3 regions of the Streptomyces kryoterrae genome follow, and region 1 is predicted to be linked to each of the others. Evidence: riboswitches for the same ligand, from Rfam matches in the RefSeq annotation. Region 1 holds a riboswitch; each other region holds the start of a gene.
The links. Region 1 has a riboswitch for cobalamin ahead of ACW4TU_RS13945 (ribonucleoside-diphosphate reductase subunit alpha). Riboswitches for the same ligand answer to the same signal wherever they lie in the genome.

Region 1 (6,784 bases):
TTGTTGTTGGGCAGGTTGCCCTTGGCCATCAGGCCCTTCTGGCCGCTCGGACCGGTGTAGGCGTTGATCCACTCGGCGGCGACCGTCTGCGCCTTCGACTTCACCGGGACGGCGAGGTCCGAACCGCCCAGGAAGACCGGCATGCTCTTGCCGGACGGGCCGGGCATCACGAAGTTCTCCGTGTTGCCCTTGAGCTTGCCGGTCTTGTCGTTCTCCGGCGTCTCGGCGGTAGCACCCTCCCAGGCGGCGGCGAAGATCATGCTCGTCCTGCCCTGGCCGTAGACGATGTAGCGGTCGGACTCGTCCTTGGTCTTGTCGCCGTGCATGTACTTGTCGATGACGTTCTTGAACTCGGTGAGGCCCTTGACGGACTCCGGGGAGGAGAGGCTCGCCTTCCACTGGCCGCCCGACTCCTCGGCGATCGAGCCGCCGGCGTCGTACACGAAGGACATGCCGGCGTACCAGTCACGGGTGGGCTGGTACCAGGCGTTGTACTTGCCGCCCTCCTTCTTCTGGATCTTGTCCAGATCGGAGGTGAGTTCGGCGTACGTCTTCGGTACGGACTTGACGCCGACCGAAGCCGCCACGTCCTTGCGCCAGTTGGCGACGCGGCCACCGGCGTAGTAGGGCACGCCGTACGTCTTGCCGTCGTAGGTGACGGAGGCCTTGAGGCCGTCCAGCCAGGCGGCCGAGTTGTCGAACTTCGCCGGGTCCAGGGGGGCGAAGGCGCCCTTGACCATGTAACCGAGCATCTCGGTGTTGCCCATCTCGACGACGTCGGGGGCCTTGTCGGTGGCGAGAACGGCGTCGAGCTTGGCGTTCTTGTCGGGCCAGCCGTAGTACTCGTGGTTGATCTTGATGTCGGGGTGCTTCTTGACCAGCGCGGCGTCGGCGGCCTTCACCAGCTCGGGCCAGTTGTTCTGCGCGTCGACGGTCAGCCAGACGGTCAGCTCCTTGGCGTCGGCGCCCGAGTTGTCCGAGCTGCCGCTGTCACTGTCCCCGCATGCCGCGATGGAGACCATCATGCCCGCGATACCGATCGCGGCTATCAGCTTGCGCTTCACGCCAACCTCCTCAGGAGCTGGACCAATGGTGTAGACCAGTAGGCGGAGCTTGGCTCAGACCAAACAACGTGTCAAGGGTGCTGGAACGCCTTTGACCAGCCGTTATGCGACCTACATATGCAGGAACCTTTAAGTAAGAACGTGGCGGAAATATCCTGCATATCCATCCGGCACGAGGTAGACCACTTCGGAGGAGTGCCGGAGCGTGACCTTGGCCGGGGCTTTCCGTGCGGTGGACTAGACCAGCGAGGGGCGTGAAGGTATACAGAGGGGATCACGGAGCGCGTGAGGGTCGGTGGGGTCCGTAGAGACCGTTCACAGGTCAATCGCGGCGCCGACCGTGCCACGATGTGCACCTGGACCGGCGGAATGCCGGCCGAAGCGGCACCAGGAGCCGGGAAGGCGGAGCATGAGCACCGACGTGAGCAGTGCGGAGAACGAGGGTGGGGCTACCGTCCGTACCGCGCGCGTGCCCAAGTACTACCGTCTGAAGAAGCATCTGCTCGACATGACGGAGACCCAGGCGCCCGGCACCCCGGTCCCGCCCGAGCGCACGCTGGCGGCGGAGTTCGACACCTCCCGCACCACCGTCCGTCAGGCCCTCCAGGAACTGGTCGTCGAGGGCCGGCTCGAACGCATCCAGGGCAAGGGCACCTTCGTCGCCAAGCCGAAGGTCTCCCAGGCGCTGCAACTCACCTCGTACACCGAGGACATGCGCGCCCAGGGTCTCGAACCCACCTCGCAGCTCCTCGACATCGGCTACATCACCGCAGACGACGCCCTCGCCGGGCTGCTCGACATCACGGCGGGCGGGCGCGTCCTGCGCATCGAGCGGCTGCGGATGGCGAACGGCGAGCCGATGGCGATAGAGACCACCCACCTTTCCGCGAAGCGCTTCCCGGCCCTGCGCAGGTCACTCGCGAAGTACACGTCCCTCTACACGGCCCTCGCCGAGGTGTACGACGTCCACCTCGCGGAGGCCGAGGAGACCATCGAGACCTCGCTGGCCACCCCGCGCGAGGCCGGTCTGCTCGGCACCGACGTGGGCCTGCCGATGCTGATGCTGTCCCGGCACTCGCTGGACAAGGACGGCCAGCCGGTGGAATGGGTGCGGTCCGTCTACCGGGGCGACCGGTACAAGTTCGTCGCGCGGCTCAAGCGGCCACTGGACTGACCGCACACGCGAACGGGTTCCGCCGCGGCTGACACATTCCCCTCACCAACAGGGGTTTTCCGTTATGCGGACGGGGTTCCATAAAGCCTGACCGTCCCCTAGATTCCTGCGCGTTGCACAGGTGATCACAGGAAGGTGATCACAGGAATCGGTGAGGGGACGGAGTCTTGACATGCCAGAAGCGCCTGAAGTGAGACAACCGGTCACAGAACAACCGGTGGTGACTCCGATCCGCGTCGTCATCGGGCTCTGCCTCTTCGCACCCTTCGTCGCGATGCTGTGGGTGGGTTCGTACGCGAAGGTCGATCCGGCCTTCATCGGCATCCCGTTCTTCTACTGGTACCAGATGCTGTGGGTGATCATCTCCACCGCGCTGACGATGACCGCGTACCAGCTCTGGCAGCGTGACCAGCGCGCCCGCAGGGCGGCTGCCAAGGACGGGGGTGCGTCCGCGTGAACGACGGCGTGAACGGCGTGGCACTCGCCGTCTTCATCATCTTCTTCCTGGCCGTCACGGTCGTCGGCTTCATGGCCGCGCGCTGGCGCAAGGCCGAGAACCAGAACAGCCTCGACGAATGGGGCCTGGGCGGCCGGTCGTTCGGCACCTGGGTCACCTGGTTCCTGCTCGGCGGCGACCTCTACACGGCGTACACCTTCGTGGCCGTACCGGCGGCGATCTACGCGGCGGGCGCGGCCGGCTTCTTCGCGGTGCCGTACACGATCCTCATCTACCCGCTGATGTTCGTGTTCCTGCCCCGTCTGTGGTCCGTCTCGCACAAGCACGGGTACGTCACCACCTCGGACTTCGTGCGCGGCCGGTTCGGTTCGAAGGGGCTGTCGCTGGCGGTCGCCGTCACCGGCATCCTGGCGACGATGCCGTACATCGCGCTGCAACTGGTCGGCATCCAGGCCGTGCTGGACGTGATGGGCGTCGGCGGCGGCGAGAACACCAACTGGTTCGTCAAGGACCTGCCGCTGCTGATCGCCTTCGGTGTGCTGGCCGCGTACACCTACTCGTCCGGACTGCGGGCGCCCGCGCTGATCGCGTTCGTGAAGGACGGGCTGATCTACCTCGTCATCGCGGTCGCGATCATCTACATCCCGATCAAGCTGGGCGGCTTCGACGACATCTTCAAGGCCGCGGGCGACGCCTTCTCCCAGACCAGTCCGGCGACCGGCAAACCACGCGGCGCCCTCGCCCCGGGCGAGGCCTCGCAGTGGACGTACGCCACGCTGGCGCTCGGCTCGGCGCTCGCGCTGTTCATGTACCCGCACAGTGTCACGGCCGTCCTCTCCAGCCGCAGCCGTGACGTGATCCGCCGCAACTCCACGATCCTGCCCCTGTATTCGCTGATGCTGGGCCTGCTCGGGCTGCTGGGCTTCATGGCGATCGCGGCCGGGGTCAAGGTCACCAACGGCCAGTTGGCGATCCCGCAGCTCTTCGAGGACATGTTCCCGTCCTGGTTCGCGGGCGTGGCCTTCGCGGCGATCGGCATCGGGGCCCTCGTCCCGGCGGCCATCATGTCCATCGCGGCGGCGAACCTCTTCACCCGCAACATCTACAAGGACTTCCTCAAGCCCGACGCGACACCGGAACAGGAGACCAAGGTCTCCAAGCTGGTCTCGCTCCTGGTGAAGGTGGGCGCGCTGGTCTTCGTCCTGACCATGGACAAGACGGTCGCCATCAACTTCCAGCTCCTGGGCGGCATCTGGATCCTCCAGACCTTCCCGGCCCTGGTCGGCGGCCTGTTCACCCGCTGGTTCCACCGCTGGGCCCTGCTGGCCGGCTGGGCGGTCGGCATGCTGTACGGCACGCTGGCGGCGTACGGGGTCGCGTCTCCGACGCAGAAGCACTTCGGCGGCAGCGCGAAGGAGATCCCGGGGATCGGTGAGATCGGTTACCTCGGCCTGACGGCGTTCGTCCTGAACCTCGTCGTCACGGTGGTCCTCACCTTCGTACTGAAGGCGCTGAAGGCCCCGGACGGTGTGGACGAGACGAAGCCGTCGGACTACACGGCGGACGCAGGAGATCCGGGCGTGGCGGTCGAACTGCCGTCCGCCACGGCGGGCTCCACCCACTGAACGAACGCCTTCCACGACGGGCCGCCGGAGAGATCCGGCGGCCCGTCGTCGTATCTCCCTCGCATCCCCCTCGTATCTCCCTCGTCGCCCCAAAGCGCTCAACTCTCCGATACGACACAACATGTGGGGGTGCTTCCAGGGTCCGGCACAAGATGTATGCTCATGCTCGCTGTCGCCGCAGGGGAATCCGGTGTGAATCCGGAACTGTCCCGCAACGGTGTACTCGTGCACGTTTGTGCGCGTGTCCAGTCCGAGGACCTGTCGACAGCGCGCCCGGCCGACCGGTCCGGGCGCCCGACGTCCGGGCCTCGTGGAGTGGGCCGGTGGACGCACGCGTACCCGTAAGGCGTCCGTGTGCCCCGCTGCCCTCCGCAAGGCCCCGTGCCGAGCGAGGGAGAGCCCCCACGTGACCATCGCGCCAGCCGAACCGGCTTCAGCGACCCGAGTGGCCCCGGTGGAGACGGACGGTCCCGGTGCCGCGCTGCTGCGGACCCTGACCGAGCTGACCGCAGACCTGCCCGACGCCGACCCCGGCCGGGTCGCCGCCGCCGCGCTGCGCGGCCGGTCCGCGCGGGCCGACGTGCCGGAGCTGCGCGAGCTGGCCATCGAGGCCGCGGCCGGCCTCATCTCCGAGGACCCCGCCTACTCCCGGCTGGCCGCCCGCCTGCTGACCGTCACCATCGCCGCGGAGGCCGCCTCACAGGGCGTCACGTCCTTCTCCGAGTCGGTCGCGGTCGGCCACCGGGAGGGCTTGATCGCCGACCGCACCGCCGAGTTCGTACGGCTGCACACGGACCGCCTGAACACGCTGATCGACGTCGAGGGCGACGACCGCTTCGGGTACTTCGGGCTGCGCACCCTCCACAGCCGGTACCTTCTGCGCCACCCGATCACGCGCCGGGTCATCGAGACGCCCCAGCACTTCATGCTGCGCGTCGCGAGCGGACTCGCTGAGAACGACACCACTCGCGCCCTCGACGAAGTCGCCGCGCTCTACCGGCTGATGAGCCGCCTCGACTATCTCCCCTCCTCCCCCACACTCTTCAACTCCGGTACCCGGCACCCCCAGATGTCGTCCTGCTACCTCCTCGACTCGCCCGTCGACGAGCTGGACTCCATCTACGACCGCTACCACCAGGTCGCCCGCCTCTCCAAGCACGCCGGTGGCATCGGGCTGTCGTACTCCCGGATCCGCAGCCGCGGTTCGCTGATCCGCGGCACCAACGGGCATTCCAACGGCATCGTGCCGTTCCTGAAGACGCTGGACGCCTCCGTCGCCGCCGTGAACCAGGGCGGTCGGCGCAAGGGTGCCGCCGCGGTGTACCTGGAGACCTGGCACTCCGACATCGAGGAGTTCCTGGAGCTGCGCGACAACACGGGCGAGGACGCCCGCCGTACGCACAACCTGAACCTCGCGCACTGGATCCCGGACGAGTTCATGCGCCGGGTGAACGCGGACGCGCTCTGGTCGCTCTTCTCCCCCTCCGACGTACCAGAACTGGTCGACCTGTGGGGCGACGAGTTCGACGCCGCCTACCGCGCGGCCGAGGAGGCCGGGCTCGCCCGGAAGACCATCCCGGCCCGCGATCTGTACGGCCGCATGATGCGTACGCTCGCGCAGACCGGCCAAGGCTGGATGACCTTCAAGGACGCGGCCAACCGCACCGCCAACCAGACGGCCGAGCCGGGCAGCGTCGTCCACTCCTCGAACCTGTGCACCGAGATCCTCGAGGTCACGGACGACGGGGAGACGGCGGTCTGCAACCTGGGTTCCGTGAACCTCGGCGCGTTCGTGGTCGACGGGGACATCGACTGGGAGCGGCTGGACGAGACGGTCCGTACCGCCGTCACGTTCCTCGACCGGGTCGTCGACATCAACTTCTACCCGACCGAGCAGGCGGGCCGCTCGAACGCGCGGTGGCGTCCGGTCGGCCTGGGCGCGATGGGCCTCCAGGACGTCTTCTTCAAGCTGCGCGTCCCCTTCGACTCGCCCGAGGCTAAGGCCCTCTCCACGCGCATCGCCGAGCGCGTCATGCTCGCCGCGTACGAGGCCTCCGCCGACCTCGCCGAGCGCGGCGGCCCGCTGCCGGCCTGGGAGAGGACCCGTACGGCACGCGGTGTGCTGCACCCCGACCACTACGACGTGGAGCTGAACTGGCCCGAGCGCTGGTCGGCGCTGCGGGACCGGATCGCCGCGACCGGGATGCGCAACTCCCTGCTCCTGGCGATCGCGCCCACGGCCACCATCGCCTCGGTCGCCGGCGTGTACGAGTGCATCGAGCCGCAGGTCTCCAACCTGTTCAAGCGCGAGACACTGTCCGGCGAGTTCCTCCAGGTCAACTCGTATCTGGTGAAGGAGCTGAAGGACCTCGGCGTGTGGGACGCCCGCACCCGGGAGGCGCTGCGCGAGTCGAACGGCTCGGTGCAGGAGTTCGCCTGGATCCCGGCCGACGTACGCGCCCTG
Region 2 (6,784 bases), 6.1 Mb from region 1:
GTGCGAGTCTCGCGGACCCGGACGGACCCGCCGCCGAGGCCCTCGCGCGCCGCAAGGGCATTCTGTGCGCGGAGGTGTGCGACACGACGTGCCGGCTGCTTTCCCAACAGGTGGACCTGGACGAGGCCGCCCTCCGCGTCCAACTGGAGTGGTGCAGCACGGTCTGCCTGGAAACCGCCCAGGTCTTCGACGAATACCCCGGTGGCGAGGACGCGGCGAAGGCATGCCGCGAGTGCGCACAGGCGTGCACGGACTTCGCATGGACGCTCCAGGCGCCGGGCTCCGGGCGCGACGGCGGGTAGGACACGGCGTTCCGTGAACCGGTGGGTTCGCGTCCGTGCCGCTCCCTAGTCGTTGTGCGGCGCCCCGGCCGACTCCTCGTGCGGCGCTCCGAGCTGCCTGCCCACCCGTACGTTCCAGCGTCCCGCCCGGCCGCTCAACTCCGTTGCCGTCAACGGCGGAACATCGATCCGCCAGAACGCCGACTCGGGCGCCCCCAGCGCCCGTACCGCCGCCGCGCGTACGACCTCCGGCTCGACGACCGCGACGGACCGGCCCGTGACCTGCGCCGCCGTGTCGTCCAGCCAACGGGCGACCCGGTCACAGACCGCGCGGACCGACTCACCTCCGTGCGGGGCCGACTGAGGATCCGTCAGCCACTGGGCGAGCGCCTCCGGTTCCTTCTCCGTCACCTCGGTCAGGGTCGCCCCGCGCCAGCGCCCCACGTCCAGGCCGGCCGGGCCCGGCACCGGACCGGCGTCGAGGCCCAGCGCCCGAGCCGTCTCACGGCACCGTGCGGTGGGGGAGACCCAGACCCGGGAGACCGGCGGCAGCGCCCCCGCCGCCGCCCGCGCGAGCCGCAGGCCCGCCGCGTCCAGAGGACAGTCGTCGTCGAAACGCGCCTCCCGCAGGGCCGCGCTGATCGCCGGTGAGATCAACATCACTCGGCTTGTCATCCGGTCGCTCCCGCTCTCATTCCGCCCCAATATCGTTGTCATGTACGGCACTTGAGGCGGCGTACGGCGCACCGGCGCGCCGTACGCCCTCCCATGCGCTCTTGGCCGGACCCCCGCTTCGCGGTACGTTCTCGTCGATATTGACGACGGTTCGACGGAAGCCGGTGGGAATCCGGCACGGTCGCGCCACTGTAAGCCCCGTACGCACCCGCCTGGTGCGGTCCGGGGGCAAGTCAGACCCGTGACTGTCGTCCTCTGCACCACCGATACGGGACGCGAGTTCCCCCAGGAGGTCCTGTCATGGCCCAGTCCGCAGTCCAGCCGACCGCCGTTCCCACCGCCGTACCCGAGAAGCTGCCGATCGGCGCGATCGCCCCCTGGGCGGTCTTCTTCGGCGTACTGATGCTGGTGCTGCTCTACTTCGTCGGCGCCGAACAGGGCGCCACCTCCGTGGTCTCCGGCGAGGGCGTGCACGAATGGGTGCACGACGCCCGTCACCTGCTCGGCTTCCCCTGCCACTGACGAAGGCGGGGAAACGTACGAGCTCATGAACTCCACCACTGTTCGAAACCTCCTGGTCCGCGGCATGCTCGCGGGCCTCGTCGCGGGTGTGCTCGTCTGGGTCGTCGCGTATCTCTTCGCCGAGCCGCTCGTCGACGACGCCATCGCGTTCGAGGAGATGCACGAGGCCCACGGGCACGCCGAACAGGCTCTCGTCTCCCGCGCGTTGCAGTCCACCGTCGGTCTGGGGACCGGTGTCCTCGTGTACGGCGTCGCGTTCGGCGGTATCGCGGCCCTCGCGTACTGCTTCGCGCTCGGCCGGATCGGCCGCTTCGGGCCGCGCGCGACCGCGCTGCTCCTCGCGGGGGCCGGACTGCTCGCCGTGTACGTCGTGCCGTTCCTCAAGTACCCGGCCAACCCGCCCGCCGTCGGCGACCCCGACACTCTCGACCAGCGCACCGCGCTGTTCTTCCTGATGGTCGCGCTGAGCGTGCTGCTGGCCGTCGGCGCGGTGATCCTGGGCAAGCGCCTCGCCCCGCGCCTGGGCAACTGGAACGCGACCCTCGCCGCGGTCGCCTTCTTCGTCCTGGCCGTCGGACTCGCGTACGCGTTCCTGCCGTCGTTCACCAACGAGGTTCCGCAGGGCTTCTCCGCGAGCCTGCTGTGGAAGTACCGGGTGGCCACGCTCGCCATCCAGGCGACCATGTGGACCACGTTCGGCCTGGTCTTCGGACTGCTGGCGGAACGGCTGCTGGTTCCGAGGGCGGCAGCGGCCGTCGGTGCGAGTGACACCGAGCCGCGGGTGACACCCGTGGCGCACTGAGCGGTTCGCCGCACTGCCCCGAGGGGGTCCCGGACAGCCGGGACCCCCTCGGGCGTGTGTGCACCGGTACACGCACCGCCATTCCCAATTTCTGGAACACGTTCTACCGTGTGCGCCGACAGGTCCGGCCTTGGGGAGCCAGCAGGAGGCGCCGTGCATCTCGAATACACGCCCGAGCAGCAAGAGCTGCGCACCGAACTGCGAGCCTACTTCGCCGAGTTGGTGCCGGAGCGGGCCTACTCGCGCTTCAGTGACCATGTTGCCCAGAAGCGTTTCTACCGCGAGACCATCCGCCGCCTCGGCGCAGACCGCTGGCTCGGCGTCGGCTGGCCGCAGGAGTACGGGGGGCGCGGGCTGTCCCCGATGGAACAGTTCATCTTCTTCGACGAGGCAGCCCAGGCGGGTGTTCCGCTGCCGCTGATGGCGCTCAACACCGTCGGCCCGACGATCATGCGGTACGGCAGCGAGGAGCAGAAGGCGTACTTCCTGCCGAAGATCCTCGCCGGTGAGATCGACTTCGCGATCGGCTACAGCGAGCCGGAGGCGGGCACCGACCTGGCTGCCCTGAAGACGCGGGCGGTACGCGACGGCGACGAGTACGTGGTCAACGGGCAGAAGATCTGGACGACGAACGGTGACACGGCGGACTGGGTGTGGCTGGCCGTGCGCACGGACCCGGACGCCCCGCCGCACAAGGGCATCACCATGCTCCTCATGCCGACCACCGACCCCGGCTACTCCTGCACCCTCATCCGCACCCTCGCCTCGCACGACACCACCGCCAGCTACTACGAGAACGTCCGCGTCCCCGTCGCCCACCGCGTCGGCGAGGAGAACCAGGGCTGGCGGCTGATCACCAACCAGCTCAACCACGAGCGCGTCACCCTCGCCGCCCACGGCACGATGGCCATCCGCTCCCTGCACGACGTCCAGCGCTGGGCGATGGAGACCAAGCTCGCCGACGGCCGCCGCGTCGTCGACCTTCCGTGGGTGCGCCGTCGCCTGGCCCAGATCCACACCAGGCTCGACGCGATGAAACTTCTCAACTGGCAGATGGTGAACGCCGTCCAGGAAGGCACCCTCACCCCCCAGGACGCCTCCGCGGTCAAGGTGTACGGCTCCGAGGCCCGCCGCGAGGCCTACGCCTGGCTCCTGGAGATCGTCGCCGCCCCGGGCGCGCTGAAGGAGGGCTCGGCCGGCGAGATCCTCCACGGTGAACTGGAACGCGGCTACCGCTCAGCGGTGATCTTCACCTTCGGCGGCGGCAACAACGAGATCCAACGGGAGATCATCTCGTGGATCGGGCTGGGGATGCCCAGGGTGCGGCGTTAGGGCTTTGTGACCACCGACGCCAGTTGTCACATACCGGGGATAGTTGGCACCGGATTCTTGTGACGAGGATTTTTCGTTGCTGCAAAAGAGGGGGAGTTGGCACTGCTGATGGTGGCTCGGTCTGATCGGCGCCGAGTCTCTCCGTGCGCGCCTACCGAATCTGACCTGCTGCTTTCGGTGGACTGTCCATCGTGCTGAAGTGGTGTGCGTTTGTCTCCTCGGCGATGATGGAGGCCACAAAGGTGCCGAGCGGCAGGTTCTGGTCACAGAACCTGCCGAGTTGCGCTCTCGTAGAGACCTCTGTCTCGTCTCCGGCTTCTGCCTCCGCCAGTTCGGCCGGCACCCGGTCCGCCGCCGCGCGGAGCTCTTCGACCTGCACCCGCGAAGCCGTCTCGCGGGCCTCCGGCAAACCCATCACCGACGCCACCGGCCACCTCCGTGTCATCCCCGATCAACCCGACGCCCGACTCTTCCTCGGCACCACGGAGTTCATGCCCGACCAGCAGAAACCCACCGATCACGTCCGGAAAGACAACAGCTACTCAGGCGTCTTCGCAGGCCAGGTCTGGTGTTCTGGGTTACTGCCGAATGCCGACTTCTGGCGGGCATCAAGGCAGTGGCTGATGGGAGCAGCAGCGTTGGTACTGCGAACGGGGCGCTCCGAGCACCTGCAGATGGCCAACGGTAGACACGCGTGAGCCCTGGAGCTGCACTTCCGCGAACTGCACCGGGCCGCGGACTATGCCGAGTTGCTCGGCTGCTCGGCGCGCACCCTCAGCCGCGCCGCCCGGGACACCACCGGCAAGGGAGTGCGTGAGCTCATCGACGAGCGGCGCCTGCTCGAAGCCCGGCGCCTGCTGGGAAGTGCCCGATGGGAGGCCCGGTCCGTGGCCGACCACCTTGGCTTCACCGATCCCGCGAACGTCGGCCGGTTCTTCCGCGACCGCACGGGTCTCACCCCGGCCGCCTTCGCGGCCCGCGACGCCACGGCCCACCTGTGACGGCGGCCGGGCTCCGGATGTTCATGCGGCGGGACCAGCGGTCGATTCGTAGGTCAGGTTGCGTTGGGGTCAGACCCAGTTGGGGGCATGCTCTTCGGCGTAGCGGGCGCCGAATCCGCCGGTCGGGAGGATTTCGTGGATCGCGGCGAGATCGGCCTCGGTGAGGGTGACGTCGGCCGCGTGGGCGTTCTCCTCCATGCGGGCCGCGCTCCGGGTGCCCGGGATCGGGACGATGTGCTCGCCCTGGGCGAGCAGCCAGGCCAGGGCCAGCTGGGAGACGGTGATGCCCTTGGCGGTGGCCAGCTTGTCGAGTCGGTCCACGGCTTCGACGTTCTTCTCGAAGTTGCCGGGCTGCCAGCGCGGGTCGGTGTTGCGCATGTCGGTGGCGTCGTACTGGCCCGCGGGCTTCGCCGTACCGGTGATGAAGCCGCGGCCGAGGGGCGAGTAGGGGACGAAGCCGATGCCGAGCTCCTGGAGGAGCGGGAAGAGCTGCTCGACCTCGCGCTCGAACAGCGAGTACTCGGTCTGCAGGACCGAGACCGGCTGGACGGCGTGCGCCTTGCGGATGGTCTCCGGGCCCGCCTCGCTCAGGCCGAAGTACTTCACCTTGCCCCCGTCGATCAGCTCCTTCACCGTCCCCGCGACGTCCTCGATCGGCACGTCCGGGTCGACGCGGTGCTGGTAGAAGACGTCGATCCGGTCGACGCCCAGGTAGCGCAGGCTGTTGTCGGCGACCTTGCGGATGTTGTCGGGGCGGCTGTTGAGGCCGAACCCCTGGGACAGGTCGGACAGGTCGAAGCCGAACTTGGTGGCCAGGACCACCTCGTCGCGGAAGTCCTTGACCGCCTTGCCGACCAGGATCTCGTTGGAGCCGGTGCCCAAGCCGTAGAGCTCGGCGGTGTCGAAGAAGGTGACGCCCAGGTCGTGGGCCCGGCGGATGGCGGCGATACCCGCCTCCTCGTCTCCGGGGCCGTAGGCCATGGTCAGGCCCATCGAGCCGTAGCCGATCGCCGAGACGGTCAGGCCCTGTGTGCCGAGTGTCCTGTGCTGCATGAGGATCTCCTGATGTGAAACCAAACAGTTCGGTTTGAAGCTTACGTCGACCACCGCCCGGCGTCAAACCAAACGGTTTGGTCGGGTAGCGTGGAAGCCTGAGCCCCTCAACCCGCGCAGAGTCAGTCCGTGACGCATCGTGAGCGCCGCCAAGGCCGAGTTCGCCTGCCCGGATCCCGATGCGCCCGATCCGGGCGCCGCGCTCGTCACCTGGCTCCAGGCCGTCGGCGCCCACGCCGTGACCAACAGGGGTCTGGGGGCATCCCTTATGCCCGGTGCCGGAGATCCGGCTCTGGGGACACCTGCCACACGATGATCGTGAACGCCGGCAGCGAACTACTCGCGCGCGCTCACCAGGCTCAGGCCGTACGCCCCGACGTCACCATCACCCAGCTGCTCAAACTCGTCGGAGCCATCGCGTTGGCCACCGAACACGACCATGATGGCGCAGCCGAAGCTGACCGCCTGCTGACACTCGTCATCGACGGGGTGCACCCGCGCGGGATGCCGGAGAGGGCAACCTCCGACGTGACAGGCGATGACCAGTAGGGCAATTCCATCGAAATGAGACCCCTGGGCTCGCGCAACCCGCGGGCCCTATCCTCGGTCGCTCCTAATTGGGGAGGCGCATGCTCAAGCGCGCACGCTGCGCATCGTCGGGGAAGCACGGGAAAGCCGGGGACGGCACGCTGCCGCTGATCGTCTTCATGGGAGCGGCCACCTGCTCCGCACTCACCCTCGGTGGTGGCGCCTGGCTCGCGGGGCTGCTGTAGTGGTGCTGGGGCACGATCCAGATTCTTCGGAGTTCGGCGGTCTGAGGCTCAGCGTGGGCGGGGGAACAGGCGCTCGACGGCGGTGACCAGGGCCGCGCGGCGTGCGCCGACGGAGGTGTCCGCGGCCAGCGTGGCCGCGGCGGCGCCGATCTCCGGCTGACCTGCCCAGGTGGTGGCGATCTGGTTGATCAGGGCGAGCACGTCGACCGGGTCCCAGGCGGGATCGATCAGGCCGGCGCGCTGCGCGTCGCGGAGCTGTTCGACCTTGCCGGTGATGGTGGTCAGCATGGGGTCAACCGTCTCGCTGTCGGCTTCGCCGTCGGCGAGTTCGAGGCGGCCCCAGGT
Region 3 (6,784 bases), 4.7 Mb from region 1:
GCGGCCCGCAGGGCCATGGTGGCGCCGGTGGACCAGCCGTACAGGACGACGCGCTCGGCGCCGTGGCTCAGGGCGTACCGGATCGCCGCGTCGAGGTCGCGCCACTCGGTCTCGCCGAGGTGACCGAGGCCGTCCTGGGGCCGGGGCGCGCCGGGATCGCCCCGGTAGGCGAGGTCGAGGACCGGGAGGCGCCGGCGGTGCAGGAACGGCAGGACGTTCAGGGGGTGCTCGCGGGTGGCACCGAGGCCGTGCACGGTGATCACCCAGGTGCTGCGGGCCCCGGGCACGAACCACGCGGGCAGGGCACCGAGTTCGCCGGGGATCTCGATGTCGAGGTGGTCGAGTCCGAGCGCGGTGCCGGGATCGCCGACGTGCAGGTTCGGGGTGAGCCAGACCTTGCCCCGGGGTTCCAGGGTGCCGTGGGTGACCCGTTCGAGGCGGCGTACGACGGTGTCGGCGGAGTGGGCCGCGTGGTCCAGGACGGGACCGACGACCGCGTGGGTCCCGTCACCGACGAGACCGTAGGTGCCGGGGCGCTGGGAGGCCAGGGCCCGGGTGAGCACGACCCGGCCGGCGGCGGTGGAGTGCACGGTGAGCCGGGGTTCGGTGGGCAGGGGCCTGCCCGGGGGCGCCTTGAGGGCGGCGTCGCTGGCGTAGCGGCCGGCGGCGACACTGGCGGCGCCTGCTGCCAGGGCTGCGGTGACGGCAGCGGCCGTCGCGGTGACTGGGCGCACGGATCCAGTCTCCTTGCGGAGCGCTCCGACGGCCAGTGGGCGAGTGGGCGAACGGAGTGGGAGTGGGGCCTCTCCCCCCTTACCCCCGCGCTCACTACCTCCGCTGCCCGTATCCCTTGAGCCGCTCCCCCGCCTCTCTGACCTGTTCCTCCGACAGCAGCGTCGGGGACAGTCCGGGCAGGGAGGACGCCGTCAGCCAGACGCGGCACATCCACTCCAGCTGGGCGGTGCGGTCGTACGCCTGGTCGAGGGTGGCGCCGTGGGCGAGTGTGCCGTGGTTCTGCAGGAGGCAGGCGGCGCGGCCGGTCAGGGCCCGGAGCACGTTCTCGGCCAGCTCCTCCGTGCCGTATGTCGCGTACGGGGCGACTCGGACGGGGCCGCCGAGGTCGCCCGCCATGTAGTGGATCAGCGGCAGCTCCCGCACGAGCGTCGAGACGGCGGTCGCGTGGACGGCGTGGGTGTGGACGACGGCACGGGCGTCGGTGGCGCGGTAGACGGCGAGATGCATGGGCAGTTCGCTCGTCGGGGTCAGGGTGCCGAGGGTCTGGCGGCCGGTCAGGTCGACGCCGACGACACCGTCGGGGGTGAGCCGGTCGTACGGAACGCCGGACGGTGTGACCAGGACGGTGTCCCCGACGCGCACGGAGACGTTGCCGGAGGTGCCGACCACCAGACCGTCGGCCACCGTGCGGCGGGCCGTCGCGACGAGCCCGGCCCAGGCGCGCGCCGTCTCGTCGGACCCGGCGCGCCCCTCCGCCGCACCCGCCCCCTGCACGTCGTCCCGCACGTCACGTCCGTCCCGTCGCTGCTCAGCCATGCCCCGATCCTGCCAGGCGCGGCCCTGGACCGGCGCCGGGCGAGGGCACTGTAGGGGTGAACCCCAGGGACCGTAAGGGCGCGTAAGCGCGTACATCGGCGCGTGTGTGCGCTTTGGCCGGGGAACGCAGGAAATCGGTTGATCTTCCAGTAGCCTCCTGGAGATTTGTCACGCGCGCAGCCGTTCCGGGGGGACACATGGCCCGTGATCACCGACTCTTACGCCGTCGCTCCCGCGCCCTCGCGGCCACCGCGGCGGCGATCACCATCGGAGGGACCGTCCTGACGGAGGTTCCGGTGTCGGCGGCGGGTGAGCCGAAGGGGCACGACGTCTCGGCGCACCAGAAGGACGTCGACTGGCGGTCCGCGAAGGCGAAGGGCGCCACGTTCGTATACATCAAGGCGACCGAGTCCCACACCTACCGCAGTCCGTACTTCAGCCGGCAGTACGACGGTTCACGCGCCGCGGGCCTGCTCCGCAGTGCCTACCACTTCGCCCTGCCGGACAAGTCGTCCGGCATCACCCAGGCCCGGTTCTTCGTGCGCAACGGCGGGGCCTGGCGTGCGGACGGCTGGACACTGCCGCCCGCGCTCGACGTCGAGTACAACCCGTACGGGAAGAACAAGTGCTACGGCCTCGACAAGGCGGAGATGGCCGGTTGGATCACGGCCTTCAGCAACGAGGTCGACCGGCTCACCGGTCGCCGTCCGGTCATCTACACGACCGCCCACTGGTGGAACACCTGCACGAACAGCAGCAGTGCCTTCACCTCGAAGCACGCGCTGTGGCTGGCCCGCTACAACGCGTCCGACGCGGGGGCGCTGCCATCGGGCGGCTGGAAGTTCTGGACGTTCTGGCAGTACGACAACAGCGGGGTGCTGCCGGGCGACCAGAACCTCTTCAACGGGTCGTCGGCCCAGCTCAAACGGTTCGCGAAGGGGTGACGAGCACGGGCCTCACCCGTCCGGAAGCTCGGGGGGAACGGCGCTCCACTCCCGGACACCCGGCATCCCCCGTCAGTTCATCTTCCGTTCATCCAGGTTACCTACGGTCCAAGAGCCAATACCGTACGGAAGAAATCTGGGTAAATGGAAAGCTTCTCGCTGATCCTCGCGATCGTGGTCGTCACCGCGCTTGCGTTCGATTTCACGAACGGTTTCCACGACACCGCCAACGCGATGGCCACCACCATCTCGACCGGTGCGCTCAAGCCCAAGGTCGCGGTCGCCATGTCGGCCGTGCTCAACCTCGTGGGCGCCTTCCTCTCCGTCGAGGTCGCCAACACGATCTCCAAGGGCCTCGTGGACGAGAGCGGTATCCGTCCCGAGGTGATCTTCGCCGCGCTGGTCGGGGCGATCCTCTGGAACCTGCTGACCTGGCTGGTCGGGCTGCCGTCCAGCTCCTCGCACGCCCTGATGGGCGGTCTGATCGGCGCGACCATCGCCTCGGCGGGCACGGGCGCCGTCCACGGCGACGTGCTGGTGACGAAGGTACTGATCCCGGCGATCGCCGCTCCACTGGTGGCGGGCATGGCGGCCATGCTGGCCACCCGGCTGTCGTACACGCTCAGCGCCGAGCGGGCCGAGGGCAGGGCGGCGGAGAAGGGCTTCCGGGTCGGCCAGATCGCCTCCGCGGGCCTGGTGTCGCTGGCCCACGGCACGAACGACGCGCAGAAGACGATGGGCATCATCACCCTCGCCCTGGTCGCCGGCGGCGCCGTCTCCCCCGACTCCGATCCCCCGGTGTGGGTCATCCTCTCCGCGGGCCTGGCCATCGCGCTCGGCACCTACCTGGGCGGCTGGCGCATCATCCGTACGATGGGCAAGGGCCTGACCGACCTCCAGCCCCAGCAGGGCTTCGCCGCCCAGACCAGCGCGGCGACGGTCATCCTGGCCTCCTCCCACCTCGGCTTCTCCCTCTCCACCACGCACTCGGTGTCGGGCTCGGTGATGGGCGCGGGCCTCGGCCGCAAGGGCGGCGTGGTCCGCTGGTCGACGGCGACCCGGATGTTCGTGGCCTGGGGGCTGACACTGCCCGCGGCGGCTCTCGTCGGCGCGCTGGCGGAGTACGTCACCGGCCTCGGCGACTGGGGCACGGCGCTGGTGGCCGTCTTCCTCATCGCTTCGAGCACGGCGATCTGGGTCGTGTCGCGCCGCGAGGTGATCGACCACACGAACGTCAACCAGGTCGAGGGCGAGACCACCGAGTCCGGTGAGAACGCCGAGCCCGCGGGCATCGTCACGACGGCCATCGCCGCTGTGACCCCGCCCCCGGTGGGCGCCGTCTCCGTCACCGAGGACCTGACGGCGACCATCCCGTCCCCGGCCGAGGTCACGGCGAAGCCGTCGGCCACGGCCCTGTGAGTCCGGCTCCCGGCCCCAGGGCCTGTCGTAGCGAGAAGCAGAAGGAAGCAACATGAAGATCGACTGGGCAGCCCTCGGCTCCGTCTTCGGCGTCAGTCTCGTCATCACCGTGGCCATGGTGGCCGTGTTCACCCTGGGCATCGTCGGACTCTCGCGCCGCGAACGGGCGGTCGCGCAGGGCGAGTCGGCGGGGCCGGCCGTCACCGGGGCGTACGCGTGCTTCGCCGCCTGCGCGGCAGTGGTGGCGTACGGGATCTATCTGATCGTGGCCTGACAGGGCCGGACACCGGGACACCTCCTCTTCGTCGCCCGCTCCGACCGTGGCCGCCTCACTGGTGGTCACGGTCGGGGCGGGCGCTTTTTCGGCGCCTCGATCCGGTCGTGGTGTGGGGCTCAGCACAGTCCTCCTTTCCAGGTCAACGGCAAGTTGACGGGTGTTCCGGGCCCGTGGTGGACTGCCGGAGCCATGTACGGCGGCAGAAGAGGAAGCCGGTGTGAATCCGGCGCGGTCCCGCCACTGTCACCGGGGTAGGTAACCCCGGGAGCCAGGAACTCTCGCCGCCGGTCTCGTCGAACCAGGGCGTGGACACCCTGAGTGAGGACATATCGCCATGTTCGGCTGCCGTTCGAGGTACAGCACCAGGTCGCTCCCCGACCCCACGGCCGGCTGAGCCGGTGCGTGCCGATCGCGTCTTCGCGTACGGCGCCACCGCCGGACTTCTCGGTGATCTGATCCTGGGCGACCCTCGCCGCGGGCATCCGGTCGCCCTGTTCGGGCGGGCCGCCGGCGCCGTCGAGCGGGTGCTGTGGCGGGACCACCGGGGGTGGGGCGCGCTGCACACCGCCGTGTGTGTGGGAGGCGCCGTCGCCCTTGCCACGGCGGCCGGTCGCGTCGTACGTCCGTCCCGTGCCGCTTCTGTCGCACTCACCGCCGCCGCGACCTGGGCCGTCGTCGGCGGCACCTCCCTCGGCCGGGAGGCGCGGGCCATCGGCTGGTACCTGGAGACCGGGGACGTCGAGAGGGCGCGCGAGCGGCTGCCCCACCTCTGCGGACGCGATCCGCAGGCCCTCGACTCCGACGGGATCGCCCGCGCCGTCGTCGAGTCCGTCGCCGAGAACACCTCCGACGCCGTCGTGGGCGCGCTGGTCTGGGGAGCCCTGGGCGGGGTGCCCGGGCTGGTCGGGTTCCGGGCCGTCAACACCCTTGACGCGATGGTCGGGCACAGGTCGGAGCGGTACCGGCGGTACGGGTGGGCCTCCGCGCGGCTCGACGACCTCGCCGGGTGGCCGGGGGCGCGGCTGACCGCCGTGCTCGCCGCCGTCGCCGGCGGTGATCCGCGCGGGGCCGTCCGGGCCTGGCGTGCCGATGCCCGACGCCATCCCAGTCCCAACGCCGGGCCCGTGGAGGCCTCGTTCGCGGGGGCGCTGGGGGTTCGGCTCGGCGGGACGCTGTCCTACGGGGGGCGGGTCGAGCATCGGCCCGTACTCAACGCGGAGTCCGGGCGGGCTGTCGGTGTCCCCGACGTCGAACGGGCCGTACGGCTGTCGCGGCGCGTCACCTGGCTGGCCCTCGGTGTCAGTGTCGCCGCGCGGCTGCTCGTGAACACGAGCAAGAACAGGCGCATGAACGGGCGTATGAACACGAAGGGGCGTATCTCATGAGTGGCGAGAGCCTCGGTGGTGGGCTGCTCGTCGCCGGGACCACCTCCGACGCCGGCAAGAGTGTCGTCACCGCCGGGATCTGCCGGTGGCTGGTGCGACAGGGCGTCAAGGTCGCGCCGTTCAAGGCGCAGAACATGTCTCTCAACTCCTTCGTCACGCGTGAGGGCGCCGAGATCGGGCGGGCGCAGGCCATGCAGGCGCAGGCGTGCCGGATCGAGCCGACGGCGCTCATGAATCCCGTTCTGCTGAAGCCGGGGAGCGACCAGAGCAGTCAGGTCGTGCTCATGGGGAAGCCGGTGGGCGAGATGAGTGCGCGTGGGTATCACGGGGGGCGGCAGCGGCAACTTCTCGGGACCGTGCTGGAGTGCCTCGCCGAACTGCGGGGCACGTATGACGCGGTGATCTGTGAGGGGGCGGGTTCTCCCGCCGAGATCAATCTCCGGCGGACCGACATCGTCAACATGGGAATCGCGCGCAATGCCCGGCTCCCGGTGCTCGTCGTCGGCGACATCGACCGTGGCGGGGTCTTCGCCTCCTTCTTCGGGACGGTCGCCCTGCTGTCCCCCGAGGACCAGGCGCTCGTCGCCGGGTTCCTCGTCAACAAGTTCCGCGGTGACGTCAGCCTGCTGGAACCCGGGCTCGACATGCTGCTCGGGCTCACCGGACGGCCGACCTACGGTGTGCTGCCCTTCCGGCACGGGCTCGGCATCGACGAGGAGGACGGGCTGCGGGTCTCCCTGCGGGGGACGGTCCGGGAGTCGAACGTCGCGCCGCCGGTCGGGGAGGACGTGCTGCGGGTCGCCGTCTGTGCCGTCCCGCTGATGTCCAACTTCACCGACGTGGACGCGCTCGCCGCCGAACCGGGCGTCGTGGTGCGGTTCGTGGACCGGCCGGAGGAACTGGCCGACGCCGATCTCGTCGTCATTCCCGGCACCCGGGGAACCGTGAGGGCGCTGGCGTGGCTGCGGGAGCGCGGGCTCGCGGACGCCATCCTGCGCCGGGCAGCCGAGGGGCGGCCCGTGCTCGGCATCTGCGGCGGCTTCCAGGTTCTCGGCGAGCACATCGAGGACGACGTCGAGAGCCGACAGGGCCATGTCGAAGGGCTCGGGGTCCTTCCGGTACGGGTGCGGTTCGCCCGGGAGAAGACCCTCACCCGGCCCGTCGGCACCGCCCTCGGCGAACAGGTCGAGGGGTACGAGATCCATCAC

Region 2: it holds a riboswitch for cobalamin, as region 1 does, so the genes downstream of both, ACW4TU_RS42325 (CbtB domain-containing protein) here and ACW4TU_RS13945 (ribonucleoside-diphosphate reductase subunit alpha) in region 1, are expected to answer to the same signal.
Region 3: it holds a riboswitch for cobalamin, as region 1 does, so the genes downstream of both, ACW4TU_RS35440 (cobalamin biosynthesis protein) here and ACW4TU_RS13945 (ribonucleoside-diphosphate reductase subunit alpha) in region 1, are expected to answer to the same signal.

The regions. Positions count from the first base shown of each region.
Region 1 covers NZ_CM133358.1:3,323,746-3,330,529, forward strand. Annotated here, with positions in the region: gene ACW4TU_RS13925 (extracellular solute-binding protein) at 1-1,064, opposite strand, end outside; gene ACW4TU_RS13930 (GntR family transcriptional regulator) at 1,474-2,238, shown strand; gene ACW4TU_RS13935 (DUF3311 domain-containing protein) at 2,411-2,695, shown strand; gene mctP (monocarboxylate uptake permease MctP) at 2,692-4,320, shown strand; cobalamin riboswitch at 4,477-4,600, shown strand; gene ACW4TU_RS13945 (ribonucleoside-diphosphate reductase subunit alpha) at 4,727-6,784, shown strand, end outside.
Region 2 covers NZ_CM133358.1:9,461,843-9,468,626, forward strand. Annotated here, with positions in the region: gene ACW4TU_RS42315 (four-helix bundle copper-binding protein) at 1-302, shown strand, start outside; gene ACW4TU_RS42320 (histidine phosphatase family protein) at 348-956, opposite strand; cobalamin riboswitch at 1,088-1,219, shown strand; gene ACW4TU_RS42325 (CbtB domain-containing protein) at 1,257-1,478, shown strand; gene ACW4TU_RS42330 (CbtA family protein) at 1,504-2,280, shown strand; gene ACW4TU_RS42335 (acyl-CoA dehydrogenase family protein) at 2,434-3,612, shown strand; gene ACW4TU_RS42340 (hypothetical protein) at 3,764-4,039, opposite strand; partial or broken gene ACW4TU_RS42345 (helix-turn-helix domain-containing protein) at 4,311-4,613, shown strand; gene ACW4TU_RS42350 (aldo/keto reductase) at 4,683-5,666, opposite strand; gene ACW4TU_RS42355 (SbtR family transcriptional regulator) at 5,796-6,215, shown strand; gene ACW4TU_RS42360 (hypothetical protein) at 6,296-6,439, shown strand; gene ACW4TU_RS42365 (TetR family transcriptional regulator) at 6,488-6,784, opposite strand, start outside.
Region 3 covers NZ_CM133358.1:7,984,960-7,991,743, reverse strand. Annotated here, with positions in the region: gene ACW4TU_RS35465 (alpha/beta hydrolase family protein) at 1-734, opposite strand, end outside; gene ACW4TU_RS35460 (class II aldolase/adducin family protein) at 829-1,551, opposite strand; gene ACW4TU_RS35455 (lysozyme) at 1,749-2,495, shown strand; gene ACW4TU_RS35450 (inorganic phosphate transporter) at 2,640-3,914, shown strand; gene ACW4TU_RS35445 (hypothetical protein) at 3,967-4,188, shown strand; cobalamin riboswitch at 4,349-4,488, shown strand; gene ACW4TU_RS35440 (cobalamin biosynthesis protein) at 4,590-5,576, shown strand; gene ACW4TU_RS35435 (cobyric acid synthase) at 5,573-6,784, shown strand, end outside.